DNA from 4 places in the Halomonas sp. BC2 genome. Region 4 is predicted to be linked to each of the others. Evidence: predicted binding sites of a transcription regulator. Region 4 holds the regulator's gene; each other region holds the start of a gene.

Region 1 (4,376 bases), on a different contig from region 4:
TGAGTCGAGTGATAGCCATCTCAATGGCGTCGGAAACAAAGCTCATGCGGGTACCTCGCGGTATAAGCCCCACAGCAAAACGCCCAGCCTTTTTAGGGGCTGGGCGTCTATGCCGTGAGGGTTAGGATGAACATTAGGTGAATCGCTTGTAGGGATGGGGGTATGGATGGCTACGACACCAGCTGTAGGGCGGCATCCAAAGCCTCCTGTTTGAGCTGTGCCCCCTGACCAAACCAGGCTGAGTCCATACGGGTATCGTTACTGCGTGCCCGCTTGTCGTGATCGACGTATTCCGTCACGGCATTGAGCAAGCCCCAGGCCGTGTCTTTGGCGGTCACCAAGTGAGACCCCCGACCTTCGCCGTGGTAGAGCTTCTGCACCTTATTCAGCGCTCGGTAGTTGGGCAGTTTAGAGGGATCGTCCAGCGGCTTCTCAGCCCCACAAATCACCGACTGAAGATACTGCTGCGCTTCCTGCCGAGTGATTTTACGCTCTGCCAAGGTTTTCATCCGATACATGAAGTCATTCCATTGCGACACCGAAATGCCCAGCTGACGCTTCACGGCACGCGGATCAAACTCTGAACGATGGGGCACCTTCACCGCTTGCGACGTACCATCGACGGCAATTTGCAGCGTGTTGTTGCACACCACCCGCACCGTGGTCGGCGTGGCCATGGTGGCAAGCGTGCCATCGCAGGAAGTGGCCAACAGCAGGTAGTCATTGACCTCATCCTGACCTTTGAGTGACGTGCTTAAGCCGCTACGCGCCAGAGCCCAGAACTTACGTCCGCCTTTGAGCACGCCCGCAGTCTCCAGCTCATACCCCGCGTATTCCGTCAGATCGCGATAAAACTCCAGGATCTCCTCAGGCTGCACCACCTTATAGCGCTGCGACACCACCGACAGCGGTGCTTTGGTATCTGAGCGGTAGAGCACCTTTTGCTCAGGAAACGAGTGAATGCTGCCCAGGTGGCTAGCCCCTTCGGCAATAAAGCGCACCGGCGCTTCTTCAATATGCCAGTTCATACCGGCCTGTTGCTGCCAGACCTCCAGCGGTTGATGTCGAGAAAGTTGCTGCCCCAGGCCATGCCAAGGGGTATCGCCTACGTAAGCCATTTGTTCAACGAGATGTGCCATGAGTCATTCTCCAGACATAAAAAAAGCGCCGACCAAAGGCCAGCGCGCGAAAGTGAATAGGCGGATCATTCGCCCCACACAGGGCGAACAACGATAGGTTAAGCGTTAGGTGCTAAAGGCGGGTAGGCGTCGCGGTAGGTGCAGCCGCAAGACAAGCATAACCACGGTGTCCCGCTGCCAACTGGCAGCCACTGCTCAAACAGCGAGGTGGCCATGCGTGAGCCGGTTTGACCTCCGGCCACGGCACCCATCATGGCGGCAGGCAGTTTTGCCAATGGAAAGCGAGTCACCGCCAATGGCAGTGGGCCGGAGATGGCCGTCGCGCGCCATGCGCCAATAGCACCGCCAATCAAGGTGCTGCCTACCACGCTTATGCGCTGGGCTGTATCCAGATTCAGCATGCGCGTTGATGCACAACGCTTACAGGGTGGGGGCATATTGAAGCTCCTATGCAAGGGAAAAAGGTTCCATGGGGATGGATGCATAGGAGTGATATAGGTCTGAAATCGGTTGGGATACGCCGATGAGGTATTGCGTTAAGTAAGCGTTTTTTAGATGCTGTTTTTATATACAGCTATCGATGGAGGTGCTCATGACTTTACCAGTGACATTACTGGGACAATCAGACGCTTTAACGGCGTCGCAGTCCATACCGCTCTATACCTGTGCCGTGCGCGCAGGCTTTCCATCACCCGCAGATGACCACTTGGACACCGATCTTGATCTTCACCGCTATGTGGTGAAACGGCCTGCTGCAACGTATTTCGTACGTTCTGAAGGAGACTCCATGATTGGTGATGGAATTCATCATGGGGATTTGCTGGTGGTGGATCGCAGTCTCGAAGCCTTACCAGGTCGCATTATCGTCATTTGTGTTGATGGTGAGCTCACAGTAAAGCGCCTTGAGCGAGTAGGGCAGCGGACTTATCTCCGGGCAAGTAATCCTGCTTACCCTCCCATTCCTTTAGATGGTCGTGAGTCGCACGTCTGGGGCGTCGTAACTCATGTGCTTCACAGCTTTCCAGGGGCAACGCTGCAATGATGGCCTTGATCGACTGTAACAATTTCTATGTCTCCTGCGAACGTGTCTTCAACCCGTCACTGGAAGGTCGTCCTGTAGGGGTACTATCCAATAACGATGGTTGCGTCGTCGCCCGCTCTAACGAGTTAAAAGCACTGGGCGTTGAAATGGGGGCTGCCATGCACCTGCTACCACCAAGTGTGCGCCGCCAAGCTGTGCTGCTATCCAGCAACTATGCGTTGTATGGAGACATGTCTCAGCGGGTAACCGAGGTGCTGGGCGAGTTCTCACCCCATGTAGAGGTGTATTCCATTGATGAGAGTTTTGTCGGGTTTCAGGGATTTGAGGTAGACACCCTGGAGCAACGAGGCCAAGCTCTGCGGGATACGGTGAAGCAGTGGACAGGTATACCTGTGTCAGTGGGTTTTGCGCCGACTCGGGTGTTGGCCAAGGTCGCCAATCATGCCGCTAAAAAACACCCTGCATATAGAGACCAAGGTGTATGCACGTTGCTTGCAGAAGGCGCGCCTACTAAAGCGTTGTTGAAGCAGTTGCCTGTCACCGAACTATGGGGCATTGCACGCCGCACCAGCGAGCGATTACGCGTCATGGGCATTGAGACTGCCTGGGACCTGCGAGAGGCAGACCCGAAACATATCCGTCGGCAATTTAGTGTGGTGCAGGAGCGCATTGTCTGGGAGTTGCGGGGGCAACCCTCCATTCAGCTAGATGACATGGGCCAGCCTAAACAACAGATCATGGTGTCTCGTTCGTTTGGGCGGCTTACCAACGATCCCCATCAGTTAAGGGAGGCGCTACGGCATCATGCTGCCAGGGCGGGCGAAAAACTTCGTAAGCAGCAAAGCGTCACTAGCGCCGTCATGGTGTTTATCCGCACCAACTCGTTTCGTACGGATTTACCCCAATATCGTCAACGAATGGTCATTTCTCTGGATCGGCCCACTGATGATAGTCGTGAGATCATCGCCGCTGCGGTACAGGGTTTGCGTCGTCTCTGGCGAAAAGGGTACGCCTTTCACAAAGTGGGTCTCATGCTGCTTGATCTATCGCCTAAAGCTAACCGACAGCTCACTCTCACTGAAACCCTTCAGACTGATGAAGAAGACAAACGTAGCGAACGACTGATGAACACTATGGACATGCTCAACCGTGAGCTAGGCAGAGGTGCTGTGCAAATTGGCTTGGCGCGCTCTAACAACGCATGGTCACTGCGAAGCGAGCGACGAACGCCGCGTTACACCACTCAGTGGGGCGAGCTGCTAATAGCAAGGACTGGATTCAAAAAATTAAGAACACCTTAGCCATCAGGGAAGCTCTCAGCTCCATGCCATGATATTTCTTTAGAGTCTATCTTTAGATTCGTTAAGATGAGAGCCCCTGCGATCAGGAGAGTCTAGCCCATTGCATTGATCACCGACTGATCAAGTCTGTTAGGCTGCAAATGAATTGCATGATGGAGTACCTCAACAGCCGTACTAGCGACGTGCTGACGACTCGTCGCTAACTTTAGGCAGAAAATCTGGAGCATACGCGACAAGCGATACTGCTAGCTGATCAGTCACCCTGCCTTGTGGAAAGTGCTACATCATCAATCGCCGATCACGGGGATGAGGAAATGGCAAGCCGAGGGCCTCGGGTTATTTGCCAAGCGGGCAGGCAATCACATAGGGCCCTACAGCTATGGCCTTGGAGGGAGCTTCTCTAGACCAAATGGGTAGTATATTGGGTAGTGAAATAATTTTTTTATGTTTTTTGTAATAGTTAATTGATTTTTAAGATATTTTTTTATAGATCAATATTAAGATACAGAATATTGAGTGATGAGGTATTGGCATTGACTTGGCATGCCAAACTCTACAAGCTGAAGTTAAATGGACAGGGAGTGCCCGGTCGGCGTCTAAACCTCGGTGAGTGCATCGGGGTTTTTCGCTTTTGGGCATGACTTAATATTGCTAGCAGGTATCCAGCGCCGCATCCTTATGCAGTCTGCATAATCTGAAGAAATCTCCGCTATGACTCAGTTGACTCCTGATACTCACGAGATGCTAGAGAGCTTACGCTCGGCGGTTGCCGAAACGCTCGAGCGCAAACGCCGCCTTGGTCAATATGCCGTGGTTTGGGAGAACGATAGGCCTGTCTTTATAGGGGATGATGCGCCAACTCAGCAGGGTGATGAGCAGAGCGGACAGGATCTA
Region 2 (4,716 bases), on a different contig from region 4:
TCCCGCGTCACCGCTTTCCTTGGCAGAAAGAGGTGGGTTACTGCTTCTTCTGCTCGTCGTTGACTTCTTCGTACTCGGCGTCAACCACGTCGTCGTCCTGCTTGGCGTTGGTGCTTTCCGCGCCTTCTGCGCCTGCCTGCTGGGCAGCGTCTGCCTGCTCGGCGTACATCTTCTGCGCCAGCTGGCCAGAGGCTTCGGTCAGCGCATCCAGTTTCTTCTGGATGTTGTCCTGGTCATCGGTCTTGACCGCTTCTTCCAGTTCGGCGATGGCCGTCTCGATGGCTTGTTTCTCGTCATCGGTGGCCTTGTCGCCCGCTTCCTGCACGGTCTTGCGGGTGGCGTGAATCATGCCGTCCGCCTGGTTGCGCAGTTGCACCAGCGCTTCGAACTTCTTGTCTTCGTCGGCGTGGGCTTCGGCGTCGCGAACCATCTGCTCGATCTCTTCGTCCGTCAGGCCGCTGGACGCCTTGATCACGATGGACTGCTCTTTGCCCGTCGCCTTGTCCTTGGCCGATACGTTCAGGATACCGTTGGCATCCAGATCGAAGGCCACTTCGATTTGCGGTACGCCACGCGGTGCCGGCGGAATGTCGGAGAGGTCGAAACGACCCAGCGACTTGTTCTGCGACACTTGCTTACGCTCGCCCTGCACGACGTGAATGGTCACCGCCGTCTGGTTGTCATCCGCCGTCGAGAAGGTTTGAGTCTTCTTGGTGGGGATGGTGGTGTTCTTGTCGATCAGCGGCGTCATGACGCCACCCATGGTTTCGATACCCAGGGTCAACGGCGTGACGTCCAGCAGCAGAACGTCTTTCACGTCGCCGCCCAGTACGCCACCCTGAATTGCGGCACCTACGGCGACGGCTTCATCGGGGTTGACGTCTTTACGGGCTTCTTTACCGAAGAAGTCTGCCGCTTTCTTCTGAACCATCGGCATGCGAGTCTGGCCGCCGACCAGGATCACTTCGTCGATTTCAGACGCGGACAGGCCAGCATCTTTCAGAGCCGTTTTGCATGGCTCGAGAGAGCGCTGCACCAGGTCTTCTACCAGCGACTCCAGCTTGGCACGGGTCACCTTGACGTTCAGGTGTTTCGGGCCTGTGTTGTCTGCCGTGATGTACGGCAGGTTGACGTCGGTCTGCTGAGCGCTGGAAAGCTCGATCTTGGCTTTCTCGGCGGCTTCTTTCAGGCGCTGCATGGCCAGGTTGTCGCCCGACAGATCAATGCCGCCGTCGGTTTTGAACTGGTCGACCAGATAGTTGATCAGCGCCAGGTCGAAATCTTCACCGCCCAGGAAGGTGTCACCGTTGGTGGCCAGTACTTCGAACTGGGTTTCACCGTCAACGTCGGCCACTTCGATGATGGAGATATCGAAGGTACCGCCGCCCAGGTCGTAGACCGCGATGGTCTTGTCACCACGAGACTTGTCCATGCCGTAGGCAAGCGCTGCGGCAGTCGGCTCGTTGATGATGCGCTTGACGTCCAGACCGGCAATACGGCCCGCATCCTTGGTGGCCTGACGCTGGCTGTCGTTGAAGTAGGCCGGTACGGTGATGACCGCTTCGGTCACCGGCTCGCCGAGGTAGTCTTCGGCGGTCTTCTTCATCTTTTTCAGCACTTCGGCGCTGACCTGCGGGGGAGCCATCTTCTTGCCTTTGACTTCTACCCACGCGTCACCGTTGTCGGCTTCGGCAATCTTGTACGGCACCATCTTGATGTCTTTTTGAACGACGTCGTCCTTGAAACGACGACCGATCAGACGCTTGATGGCGTAAAGGGTGTTTTCCGGGTTGGTCACGGCCTGACGCTTGGCCGCCTGACCTACCAGCGTTTCGCCGTCATCGGTGTAGGCAATGATGGAAGGCGTGGTACGACCGCCTTCGGCGTTTTCAATGACTTTAGCGCTGTCACCATCGAGCACGGCCACACAAGAGTTAGTGGTGCCCAGGTCGATACCAATAATGCGTCCCATAGCAAAAACCTCGAATTCGGTTGAAACAAAAAACTAGTGGTTTACGCCGTCAAAACTGTTTAAGGCGTTTGCGAGCATTCTCGCGAGTTGCCCTTTATTTGGGGGCCGCCTGGCGCATTTCAAGGGCTTTTTTCTGCAATGCGTCATCCCATCAACCGGCTTTCTGGCTGACCACCACCATCGCGGGACGCACCAGACGGCCATTCAGGGAGTAACCCTTCTGCATGACGTCCATTACCGTGTTGGGCTCCAGCTCGGGATTGGGCACCATGGCCATGGCTTCATGCATCTGCGGGTCGAAGGGTTCGCCCTGGGGCTCGATGCTTTCGACGCCAAACTTGGCCAGCACGCCCAGCTGCATCTTCAGAGTCATGGAGACGCCTTCACGATGCACGTCGGAAGCGTCTTCCTGCATGCTTTCCAGGGCTTTCTCCAGGCTGTCCACGACGGGCAGCAGTTCCTTGACGAACTTCTCCAGCGCAAACTTGCGCGCCTTTTCGGCCTCTTGCTCGGCGCGACGGCGCACGTTCTGTGCTTCAGCGGCGGCGCGCAGGGCCTGGTCCTTGGCCTGGGCCAGGCTCTGTTCCAGCTCTTCTACCTGGGCGGCCAGCACGTCGGCTTCAGGGTTGCCTACGCTGCCATCGAGTACTGCTTCGTCTTCGATCAGCCCTTCCAGCTCGCCTTCTACCAGGCGTTCTTCTGCCGTTGGCTCCGTGACTTCGGCTTCCTGCTCCTGACGCGCCAGCTCTTCATCCAACGGGGTTTGCGGTTCTTTAGCCATGCCTTGCTCCTGAAATACGTAGCGGTGCCGTTGGCGGCCACCTGAGTTGATTCGCGGGATTTAGACCACGGATAAAAGCTATATGGGGGCCATCAAAGCCATCTCAAGAGGGGCATTGAAGTGAGTTATCGACTACTGTATAAAACAACAATTATTGGATAAGTATCCAGCACTCGGGATGCACCGCCTCAGGAGGCCTCATGCTGACACAGCTAGCGATCCAGGATTACGCGATTGTTGACCGCCTTGAACTCGACCTCAGCCGTGGCATGACCGCCATCACGGGGGAAACCGGGGCGGGTAAATCCATACTGCTGGGCGCGCTGGGGCTCTGCCTGGGCGAGCGCGCCGACGCAGGCAGCGTGCGCCACGGCTGCGAGCGCACCGACCTTTCCGCCCGCTTCGACATTCAACACCTGCCCGCCGCCATCGAGTGGCTGCAGGCCCGAGAACTGCCTGCCGACGAGTGCCTGTTACGCCGCGTCGTTACCGCCAGCGGGCGCTCCAAAGCATGGATCAACGGCCACCCGGCCACCATTGCCGACCTGAAATCGCTGGGTGAACAGCTGATTCAAATTCATGGCCAGCACGCCCACCAGGCGCTCATGCGCGAAGAAACCCACCTGGCGCTACTGGATGACTACGCCGGGCTTGGTGAGCGCAGCCAAAAGTTGGCCGAGACTTACCGTGAATGGCGCAATGCCCGTCGTCGGTTGAAAAAGCTCAGTGAAGAGGGCAGCGAGGTAGAGGCCAAGCGCCAGCTGTTGCGCTACCAGGTGGAAGAGCTCGACCAGCTGGGCCTCGCCGAAGGCGAGCTGCAAACCCTGGAAGAAGAGCAGCACACGCTGGCCCACGCGGAAGAGACCCTGCGAGAAACCCAGTTTGCCGCCGACTGCTGTGAAAGCGATGAGGGCGGTGCGCTGTCGTTGCTGAACCAGGCCTACGCACACTTGAGCGCCCTGCCCGGCAGCGACAAGGGTACGCTGGCCAACACCCTGGCCATGCTCAGCGATGCACGCATTCAGGTAGAAGAAGCCGCCAGCGAGCTACAGCGCCTGGCCAGCACCACCGAACTGGACCCCGAGCGCCTGGCCTGGGTCGAGGAGCGCATGGGCGACGTGCACCGCATTGCGCGCAAGCACCATGTCGCCCCGGAGGAAATCTGCGCTCTGCATGCCCAGCTACGCCAGGAAGTGGCGCAACTGGAAGCCAGCGATGATGATCTGGAGGCCCTGAGCAGCCAGGTGGCCGACTACCGCGAGCGCTACCGCAACGATGCCAAGCTGCTCAGTGACGCTCGCCAAAAGGCGGCGGTGCGGCTGGGCAAGGAAGTCCAGCAGCAGCTGGCTTTTCTGGCCATGGGCAAAGCGCGTTTCGATGTCGACGTTACCCCTCGCGACACGCCCACCCCAGAAGGGCTGGATCACGTCCAGTTCCTGATCAGCGCCAACCCTGGCCAGCCTGCGCGCCCACTGGCGAAAGTGGCATCCGGCGGTGAACTGTCGCGCATCAGTTTGGCCATTCAAGTCGTGGCGGCCTCGCACTCCACCATTCCCAGCCTGGTCTTCGATGAAGTGGACGTGGGTATTTCCGGTGCGACGGCCGAAATCGTCGGCCAGCTGCTGCGCAAGCTGGGCGAAAACGGCCAGGTGATGACCGTGACCCACCTGCCGCAGGTGGCCGCCCAGGCGCATCAGCATCTGCACATCGAAAAACGCGCCAAACGCGATACCACCTTGACCCACATGGCACTGCTGGACGAGCGAGGCCGCATCAGCGAACTGGCCCGCATGCTGGGCGGGGTTACGCTTTCCGACCAGACCCTGGCCCATGCACGTGAGATGCTGCACGCCAGCCAGCGCCCTCCTCACTAAGCACAACCAAACTCAACCAAACTCAACCAAACTCATACCGAGCACTGTCTACAAAAACGCCCCTGAGGCGCCAGATGAACTGCTCTGGC
Region 3 (4,716 bases), on a different contig from region 4:
GTCGTTGTAGGGGCCTACCCAGTCGGCGGCATCCAGAACACCGGTTTGCAGCGAAGTGAAGATTTCGGAGCCTGGCATGTTCACGGTGGTGACACCGATACCGTTCATGGCTTCACCGGCTAGGCCTGGCAGGCGCAGGCGAATGCCCTGCATGTCGGCCAGCGAATTGATCTCTTTCTTGAACCAGCCCGCCATCTGAGTGCCGGTGTTGCCGACGGCAAAAGGCTTCAGGTTGTGGTTGGCGTAGATCTCGTCCCACAGCTCCTGACCGCCGCCATGGTACAGCCAGGCGTTCATTTCGGTGGTGTTCATACCAAACGGCACTGCCGTGAAGAACTGCGAGGCGGCCACTTTGCCACGCCAGTAGTAAGAGGCGGAGTGGCCCATTTCGGCGGTGCCGGCGGCGACGGCATCGAAGACTTCCAGCGCAGGCACCAGCTCACCGGCACCATGGACCCGAATACGCATACGGCCGTTAGACAGCTCTTCCACGCGGCGAGCAAAGTCATTGGCGCCGGTGCCCAGAGCCGGGAAATTCTTGGGCCATGAGGTCACCATGTCCCAGGTATAGGTTTCATTGGCGCTGGCAGTCGATACGAACGGTGCAGCAGCGACACCGGCGGCACCCAGGCCGGCGGTTTTCAGGAATTGACGGCGTTGCATGGCGGGCATGACTCCGAAATTATTGGAAGTTTTTTATAAGCGCAGTGAGCGCAGTGTCCGCCTGCCAGTATGCGCCAAGCAGGTTTTATTGGGCAAGTGCCCACGCCTGCTGGCGGGTCAACGGGTTACAGGGGGGAGAGCTTGGCAAACCCGAGTACCAGCCACTTCACGCCTTCGCCGTCAAAGCTCACCTGAACCCGCGCCCGAGCGCCTTCGCCTTCGGCGTTCAGAATGATGCCTTCGCCGAACACCGGGTGGCCCACCCGCTGGCCGACATGCAGGGCAGGCAGGTCGCCGTCGCTTTCGATGCTGGATTGGGCAAAGCTGGGCCGTGACGCGGTCACGGGGCGCGAGACATGGCCGCGCAGACGCACTTCTTCCAGCAGATGAGGCGGTAGCTCACGGAGAAACCGGGAGGGGCGGGGAAACACCTCTTTGCCGTGCAGGCGGCGAGTCTCGGCGTGGGTCAGGTAGAGCTTCTGCATGGCGCGCGTCACGCCCACGTAGCACAGGCGGCGCTCCTCCTCCAGGCGGCCTGGCTCCTCCACGGACATCTTGTGGGGAAACAGCCCCTCTTCCACCCCGGCAATGAACACCACCGGGAACTCCAGCCCCTTGGCCGAGTGCAGGGTCATCAGCTGCACGCTGTCTTCGAACTCCTCGGCTTCATGGTCGCCTGCGTTGAGGGCGGCTTCCGAAAGGAAGGCTTCCAGCGCGGCCATGCCTTCTCCGGCTTCCGGTGTCTCGAAGGCATCGCCATGGGTAAAGGCCCGGGCCGCGTTGACCAGCTCTTCCAGGTTCTCGACCCGGGCCTGGCCTTTTTCACCGCGCTCGCTTTGATGGTGCTCGATCAGCCCGGTGCGTGCCGTGACGTGGTCGATGATCTCGTGGAGCGGCAGCCCCGAGGTGTCGTTGTCCAGCTGCTCGATCAGGTTGGTAAAGGCCTGCACGGCGTTGCCTGCGCGGCCTTTCAAGGTGCCGTCCTGGATCGCATCGTGCAGCGCTTGCCACAGCGATACGCTCTGCTCCCGGGCGTGATGGCGGACGATTTCCACGGTGCGCGTGCCGATGCCTCGGGTGGGCACATTGATGACGCGCTCCAGGGAGGCATCGTCATCACGGTTGAGCAGCAAGCGCAGGTAGGCCAGGGCGTTCTTGATTTCCAGCCGCTCATAAAAGCGGTGGCCGCCATAGATACGATAGGGCATGCCCTGGCGAATCAGCGTCTCTTCCAGCAGGCGCGACTGGGCGTTGGAACGGTAGAGGATGGCCACGTCCCGGCGGTTGAAGCCTTCGTTGACCTTCTCCTTGATGGTATCGACGATATAGCGGGCCTCTTCGAGGTCGTTGAACCCCGCATACACCGAGATAGGCTCGCCTTCGGCGCCATCGGTCCATAGGTTCTTGCCGAGACGCTCGCTGTTGTGGCTGATCAGCGTATTGGCCGCTTCCAGAATCGCGCTGGTAGAGCGATAGTTCTGCTCCAGGCGCACGGTATGAGTGTTGGGAAACTCTTCTTCGAAGCGACGAATGTTCTCGACCTTGGCGCCCCGCCAGCCGTAAATGGACTGGTCGTCATCGCCCACGGCGGTCATCGGGGTCTGCTGGCCGGTGAGCAGCTTGAGCCAGGCGTACTGCAGGGTATTGGTATCCTGAAACTCGTCCACCAGCACATGGCCAAAGCGCTCGCGATAGTGGTTCAGCAACGGCGGGTTGTCGCGCAACAGCTCCAGGCTGCGCAGCAGCAGCTCACCGAAATCCACCAGCCCGCCTCGCTCGCAGGTGAACTGGTAGCGCTCGTAGAGCTCGACCATCTGGGCGAGGTACGCATCGCCATTGACGTTCACCTGATGGGGTCGCAGGCCCTCTTCCTTGCAACCAGAAATGAACCCCTGCACCTGGCGTGGCGGGAAGCGCTCATCGTCAATCGAGTAATCTTTCAGCAGCCGCTTGATCAGCCGCAGCTGGTCATCGGAGTCGATGATCTGAAAGTGCTGGGGCAGGCGGGCATCCTGCCAATGGGTGCGCAGCAGCCGGTGCGAGATCGAGTGAAAGGTACCCACCCAGACATGGCGCATGGAGATGCCCAGCAAGGCTTCCAGACGCGTGCGCATCTCGCGGGCTGCCTTGTTGGTAAACGTGACGGCCAGCAGGGCATAAGGGGAAAGCCCTTCGGCCTGCATCAGCCAGGCAATGCGGTGGACCAGCACACGCGTTTTGCCGGAACCGGCGCCGGCCAGTACCAGAAGGTTGCCCTGGGGCGCACTGACGGCTTCCCGCTGGGCCGGGTTGAGATGATCGAGTATCGCCGTGACGTCGTCCATATAAGCCGCTGCCGGTTCAAAAAAGGGGCGACCAGTCTAGCACAGCCAGCACACTGGCTGTGCATACAGCGTGTCTTCAGGACGCTGGCTCAGGGCTCTTTCTCAGAACCGTTGCTCAGGACTCTTCCGGGTAACGCAGCGTGGTCAGGCTCTTCTTCACCGCTTTCAGCTGCTCGGCCAGCTTGGGGCCCCGGGTCTTGGCCACACCCACCGCCAGCACATCGATCAGCACCAGGTGGGCAATACGCGAGCTGAGCGGGGTGTAGATCTCGGTGTCTTCGTGCACGTCGATAAACAGCGGCAGGCTGACCTCCTGGGCCAGCGGCGATTCGCTGGGGCACAGGCCGATCACGGTAGCGCCTGCTTCGCGGGCCAGGCGAACGCTGGCTACTAGCGCCCGGGTACGGCCTGTCTGCGAGATGGCGACCACCACGTCGCCCTCCTGCAGGGTCACCGCCGACATGTTCTGCATGTGCGGGTCGGCGTAGGCAGAGGTCGAGATCTGCAGGCGGAAAAACTTGTGCTGGGCATCGAAGGCCACCGCGCCGGAGGCGCCAAAGCCGTAGAACTCGACGCGATTGGCCATGGCCAGTGCATTGACGGCCTTGCCCAGCGCATCGTTATCGAGCCGGTCGCGCACCGACAGCAGCGTGCCCACGGTGGAGTCGAAAATGCTGTGGGAGAATTCGGCCACCGAGTCGCTGTCGTTCATCGAGAACTGCGCGAACTGGCTTCCGCTGGCCAGCATCTGGGCCAGCTGCAGCTTGAAATCCTGAAAGCCGTTGCAGCCCAGCGCACGGCAGAAGCGCACCACCGTGGGCTCGCTCACCTTTGCTTCGGTGGCCAGGTCCACGATGCGCATGTGAATGACTTCATCGGGGTTGCGCAGCACGAACCGCGCGACCTTTTGTTCGGAGCGACGGAAATGCTCCATGCGGCGTCTCATTTCATCGAACAGGGCGCGGCTCACGTTCAGCTCCTTAAATTCTTGATCGTGCTTGTGCGGCCATGAATAGGCCACAGTATGCCTGAGTGTTGCATCGGGGGCAGCGTCCTTCATGAGAGTACTGCCGTTTAAAAGGCGTTAACCCATTTCTTCAAGAATCGTCATCATTTTGTCAAGTAGGTTATAGTAAGAAGTGACGTGCCGCACTGCATCATTTAAAAATCAGTCGTCACGGATGCAGGTGGACGTAGGCAACTCACCTGGAGGAGCGTCGATTATGAGAAACGTCGAACGAATGACCTCGGTAAAAAGCGAATTGCTCGACATATTCATGAGTATGGAGGTCGATGAGCATGCCCAACGTCGGCGCAGCGCCGCCCAACGTAGCCTGAGAGCGCGTCGGGGCATCGAGCTGCACCGGGAATTCCAGAAGCTGTCACGGGATATCGCTCCCTTGCCAGACGATGACGACCCGCAAGAGAGCGAACTGCACTAGCCAGCCGAAGAAGAGGCTGGTGAAGGAAGGCGAGAAAGCGTTACGCCACGGTAACGCCCTCTCTATTGGGTAAGCTTGCCGACCCAGCGGCGAGTTAGAACAGGCCTGCCAGGAAAACCACCGTGACCCCGATGGGGGCGACGTATTTGGCCAGCAGGTTCCACAGGCTGTAGTCGTAGACATCCAGCCTCAGTTCCTTGCGCGCTTCTTCTTTATCCAGGCAGAAGGCGAAGAATACGATCGCGCCCAAGCCGGTCAATGGCAGCAGGATCTTGCTGGTGAAGGTA
Region 4 (4,716 bases):
GCCATAACGCAGCTTGGCGGGTCGCTTGTTGAATACGTCATGACAGGCCTGCACCACTTCCAGCGCCGCCTCACGGTCGTTGCAGATCAGCAGCATGTCGCAGCCCGCCGTCAGGGCAGCCCTGGCGCGCTCGGCGGGGCCACCCGCTTCATGGGCGCCGGCCATGCTCAGGTCATCCGAGAAGATGCACCCTTTGAAGCCCAGCGACTCACGCAGCATGCCTAGCCAGCTGGGGGAAAAACCAGCCGGGCGAGAATCGAAGGCAGAGTAGACGATATGGGCGGGCATGACGCCGTTGAGCAGCGTGGCAAGCTGACTGAAGGGCACCAGGTCGCGCTCCTTGATGGCCGAGAGCGGACGTTCATCCACCGGCAGTGCGGTGTGCGAATCAGCCCCCACGCCGCCATGACCGGGAAAGTGCTTACCCACGGCCGCCATTCCCGCTTCGTGCAACCCGTGCACGAAGGCCTGCCCCAGCAAGGCAACGTGCTGTGGGTCTCGGCTGAAGCTGCGGTCACCAATCACGCTGGAAATTCCGCTGTCCACATCCAGCACGGGGGCAAAGCTGATGTCCAGGCCGCAGGCGGCCATCTCCATGCCCAGCAGCCAACCGGCATCCTTGGCCAGCGTCAGCCCCACTGCCTGGTCATCGGCGAAGACATCGCCAATGCGTGCCATCGGCGGCATGCGCGTCACGCCTTGCCGGATACGCTGAACCCGCCCACCTTCCTGATCGATGGCCAACAGCAGGTCACCCCGCACCCCGCGGATGCTGTCGCACAGTTCGCGCACTTGGGTGGCGCTTTCCACATTACGGGCAAACAGAATGACACCGCCGACCGCAGGATTCTTCAGCAGGCGCTTGTCTTCCTTGCTCAGAGTCTGGCCTTCCAGGTCGAGCATGACCGGGCCTAAGGGTTGAGTCATCGTACTGGATCCAGGAAAAAGGGCGTCATTCTAGACCACCCGTGTGAGCTTTCAAAATGAGCAACACCATGTCACTTCAATGCAGCCATACCGGCGTGCCAGGCGGCGCCTGCTGAAACAGCCAGAGCAGGTCGGCATTGCGCAGTCGCACGCAGCCATGGGAAACGGCAACGCCCATGGGCTGGTCAGGGGGAGTACCATGCAGGTAGATGTAGCGACGCTGGGAATCGACACGGCCACCGCGATTGATACCGCGCTCCAGGCCACACAGCCACAGTATGCGGGTCAAGATCCAGTCGCGCTCGGGGAAGTCGGCTGCCAAACCGGCAGAGTAGATTTCTCCGGTCCAGCGACGACCACGAAAGACCGCATCCTCAGGCAGCCCATCGCCAATGGCTGCCCGCACGTAGTGCCAGCCCAGTGGCGTACGGCCACTGCCTTCTTCTTGCCCCACACCGGCCTTGCCCGTGGAAACGGCGCATTCGTGCTTTAGCTCACTCCCCTGCCACCAGCGCAGGCGTTGGGCCTGGGTGTCGATTTCCATCCAGCCACCTTCAACGGGCGGCAGGTCAGCCAATCTGGGCGTTTGCATGAAGCTTCTCATCCACGGTTGCTGCAGGCAACGGCATTGGCGCGCTCATGGCGGCCACCACGACGGGACGCAGACGCCGGATCAAGTCGCGCACCGTTACCTGCTCCTGATAATCCTTGGCAGCAATATCACGCAGCGCATCCAGCCCCGACAGCGTAAAGATCACCGTGCCCAGCATGAAGTGTAGCCGCCAGAAGCGCTCTGCATCCGGCAGCTCGGGGGTCGCCCGGCGCACCAGCTCGGTGAAGCGCGTAAAAACATCGCCATACTGCTGCTGGATGTAGCGCCGCAAGTGCCCTTGCGCCTGGCTGTAGGCCAGCCCCAGCAGCCGCATGAACACTTTCAGGCTGTGGCGCTCGGCAGGCACGGTCAGTACCGTGGTGGCCATGGTTTCCAGCAGCACTTCCAGCGGAATGGGCTGGCCTTCATAGCGCGCTTCCAGCTCATCCAGGGCGGTGTGGAAGCGCTCGGAGAACGGGTCCAGGTAGCGGGCAAACACCGCCTGTATCAGCGCTTTCTTCGACCCGAAGTGATAATTAACGGCGGCAAGGTTGACCCGCGCCTTGCTGGTGATATTGCGCAGTGACGTCTCGGCAAAACCCCGCTCTGCAAAGAGCACTTCTGCCGTATCCAAAATACGTGTGACCGTATCCGACTGGGCCATAGCGCCCTCCCAAAACAGGTGTTTAAAACATGGCGGTTGCGTTGGCGAATAGTATGCCATTCTCCCTGATGGCTCAAACGATAATCCCCTGTGTACCGCAGGTTGCGCTACCTGAGACGTATTGCAACTCATCATGTACTGGACAGAGCAACATACTGTATACTTAAACACATATTGATTTTACGGACATGTAGCGACTGTCTTTTCACTGTTAGGAGTCTGATATGTCACGCCCACTCACTGCACGCCAGCAGCATGTATATGATTTTATCGTGAAGACCATGGGCGAGCTTGGCTACCCCCCTACCCGCGCCGAAATCGCCAAGGCGTTGGGCTTTCGCTCACCCAACGCCGCCGAAGAGCATCTGCGCGCCCTGGAGCGCAAAGGCGCCATCCGCATCATCCGCAATACGTCCCGGGGCATACGCCTGCCCAACCAGGAGCCGCTCGACAACACGCCCCCGGCAGCCGAGCCCACCAGCGCCGCCAACGATGCCACGCCCAATGGGCTGCCGGTGATTGGTGAAGTTGCTGCGGGCAGCCCCATTCTGGCAGCGGAGCATATCGACCGTTACTGCCCGCTGCCGGCAGAGTACTTCACCCCCAAGGCCGACTACCTGCTGCGGGTACGCGGCCTGTCGATGAAAGACGTGGGTATCCTGGAAGGCGACTTGCTGGCCGTGCATCGTACCGACCGCGTGCGTGACGGTCAGATCGTCGTCGCGCGCCTGGAAGACGAGGTCACGGTCAAGCGTTTTAAACGCCAGGGGCATCACGTCACGCTGCTCGCCGAGAACGAAGACTTCGCCCCCATCGAAATCGACCTGAGAACTCAACAGCTGGATATCGAAGGCGTCGGGGTAGGCGTCATCCGAGGCGGCAACGGCCAGGCACTGGGCTAGACCGCCACCCACCTACTGCATATCGATATAGCGATGGTCGTTGAACGTGGCGACCCAGTGCGGGTGGTAGACCAGCAAGATACTCAGCAGCATGCCGGTGATGAAGGCTTCCGAGGGCATCAGCAAGGGTAGAAAGCGGGCATACTCCTGAGCCAGATAGATCGCTTCAGGGTCGGTGCCCGCCACCAGAATCAGCCCGACGGCCGCCAGCCCACCCCCTAGCGTCGCCAGCGCAGCACCGAAAAAACCGCAGGCAAACAGAAACACCATCAGGTTGTCCGGCAAGCGGCGATCCACGATACGCCATACCACCCCCGTGATCACGGCAGGCACCAGCCCCGTCACCAGCACGTTGGCCCCCAACAGTTCCCAGGCATTGCGCCCGATCAGCACCATCGCCACGTTGAGCAGCAGGTTGCTGATCAAGGCCAGGGGCACCTTGAACACCAGCGTCATCAACACCGTAAACACCAGATGCAGAGTCAACCAATCGACCGCCTGAGCCCGCAGCTGCCACATCAGCATCACGGCCAGCGTCGCGGCCATCCAGCGATGCTGCAAACCGGTATCTTCCAGCAGCGGCTGCCAGGGGCGCTGCCACAGCACCCACCCCAGAGCACATGCCGACACCAGCCAGGTAGCCAGCAGTGCCCAAGTGGCCAGCACGCTTTGTGCAAAGGACATGGCGCCCCTCCCCGGTGGGCGAGTTAGCTGAACACGACGGTCTTGTTACCGTGAATCAATACGCGGTCTTCCAGATGCCAGCGCAGGCCGCGGGCCAGCACGGCTTTTTCCACGTCACGGCCAAAGCGCACCAAATCGGTGGGTGTATGGCAGTGGCTGACCCGGTGAATATCCTGCTCGATGATGGGGCCAGCATCCAGCTCTTCGGTCACGTAGTGGCAAGTGGCACCGATCAGCTTGACACCCCGCTCATAGGCCTGGTGATAGGGCTTTGCCCCCGCAAAGGAAGGCAGGAAACTGTGATGAATATTGATGACGCGTCCGGCATAACGCTCGCACAGTGAAGGCGGCAGAATCTGCATGTACCGCGCCAGCACGACACAGTCAGCCCGGGCAGCATCGATCTGTGCCTGCACCTGCTCGAAAGCCGCCTGCTTGTTGGCCGGGTCCACCGGTACATGATGATAGGGAATGCCATACCACTCGGTGAGCGAGCGCATGTCGTCATGATTGGAGATGACGCCCACAATATCGCAATCCAGCTCGCCAGCCTGCCAGCGATACAGCAGGTCCACCAGGCAGTGGGATTCCCGGGAAACCATCAACACCACGCGGCGGCGCTTCTGGGTGTCTACCAGCGACCACTGCATGTCGAACTCGTCGGCGACGGGCTCGAATGCGGTGCGCAGCGCCTCGGCCGACATGCCCAGTGAATCGGCGAGAATTTCATAACGCATGAAAAAGCGCCCTGTTTCCAGATCGGAGTGCTGGCTGGCCTCGGTGATCGAGCCGCCCTGTTGGGCAATGAAGCTGGAAACACGCGCCACAATACCCACCTGATCCGGGCACGACACAACTAAACGGTAATAATGAGACATCAATGAACACTCTTGCGTATGTAACGGCACGTTCGCTGGGTAGGCGCCTGCTCGCGGGCAAGCCTCACC

What was found. The regulator LexA, encoded in region 4, represses DNA repair genes until DNA is damaged. The targets are predictions, from matches to a motif close to TACTGTNTANNTANACAGTA.
Region 1: B7L71_RS13170 (LexA family protein) is a predicted target of LexA. The motif match lies at 1,696-1,715, and genes of this name have one in related genera.
Region 2: recN (DNA repair protein RecN) is a predicted target of LexA. The motif match lies at 2,887-2,906, and genes of this name have one in related genera.
Region 3: uvrD (DNA helicase II) is a predicted target of LexA. The motif match lies at 3,039-3,058, and genes of this name have one in related genera.

The regions. Positions count from the first base shown of each region.
Region 1 is NZ_LFGT01000022.1:232-4,607, forward strand. It holds gene B7L71_RS13155 (hypothetical protein) at 1-46, opposite strand, end outside; gene B7L71_RS13160 (DUF932 domain-containing protein) at 171-1,139, opposite strand; gene B7L71_RS13170 (LexA family protein) at 1,732-2,181, shown strand; gene B7L71_RS13175 (Y-family DNA polymerase) at 2,178-3,482, shown strand.
Region 2 is NZ_LFGT01000016.1:90,886-95,601, reverse strand. It holds gene dnaK (molecular chaperone DnaK) at 38-1,972, opposite strand; gene grpE (nucleotide exchange factor GrpE) at 2,124-2,753, opposite strand; gene recN (DNA repair protein RecN) at 2,954-4,627, shown strand.
Region 3 is NZ_LFGT01000022.1:48,032-52,747, forward strand. It holds gene B7L71_RS13400 (TRAP transporter substrate-binding protein) at 1-663, opposite strand, end outside; gene uvrD (DNA helicase II) at 789-2,987, opposite strand; gene hexR (transcriptional regulator HexR) at 3,103-3,957, opposite strand; gene B7L71_RS13415 (PA3496 family putative envelope integrity protein) at 4,211-4,429, shown strand; gene B7L71_RS13420 (sodium-dependent transporter) at 4,524-4,716, opposite strand, start outside.
Region 4 is NZ_LFGT01000017.1:7,759-12,474, reverse strand. It holds gene nagZ (beta-N-acetylhexosaminidase) at 1-927, opposite strand, end outside; gene B7L71_RS11675 (L,D-transpeptidase) at 1,004-1,519, opposite strand; gene B7L71_RS11670 (TetR/AcrR family transcriptional regulator) at 1,497-2,183, opposite strand; gene lexA (transcriptional repressor LexA) at 2,408-3,085, shown strand; gene B7L71_RS11660 (energy-coupling factor ABC transporter permease) at 3,098-3,769, opposite strand; gene purU (formyltetrahydrofolate deformylase) at 3,793-4,647, opposite strand.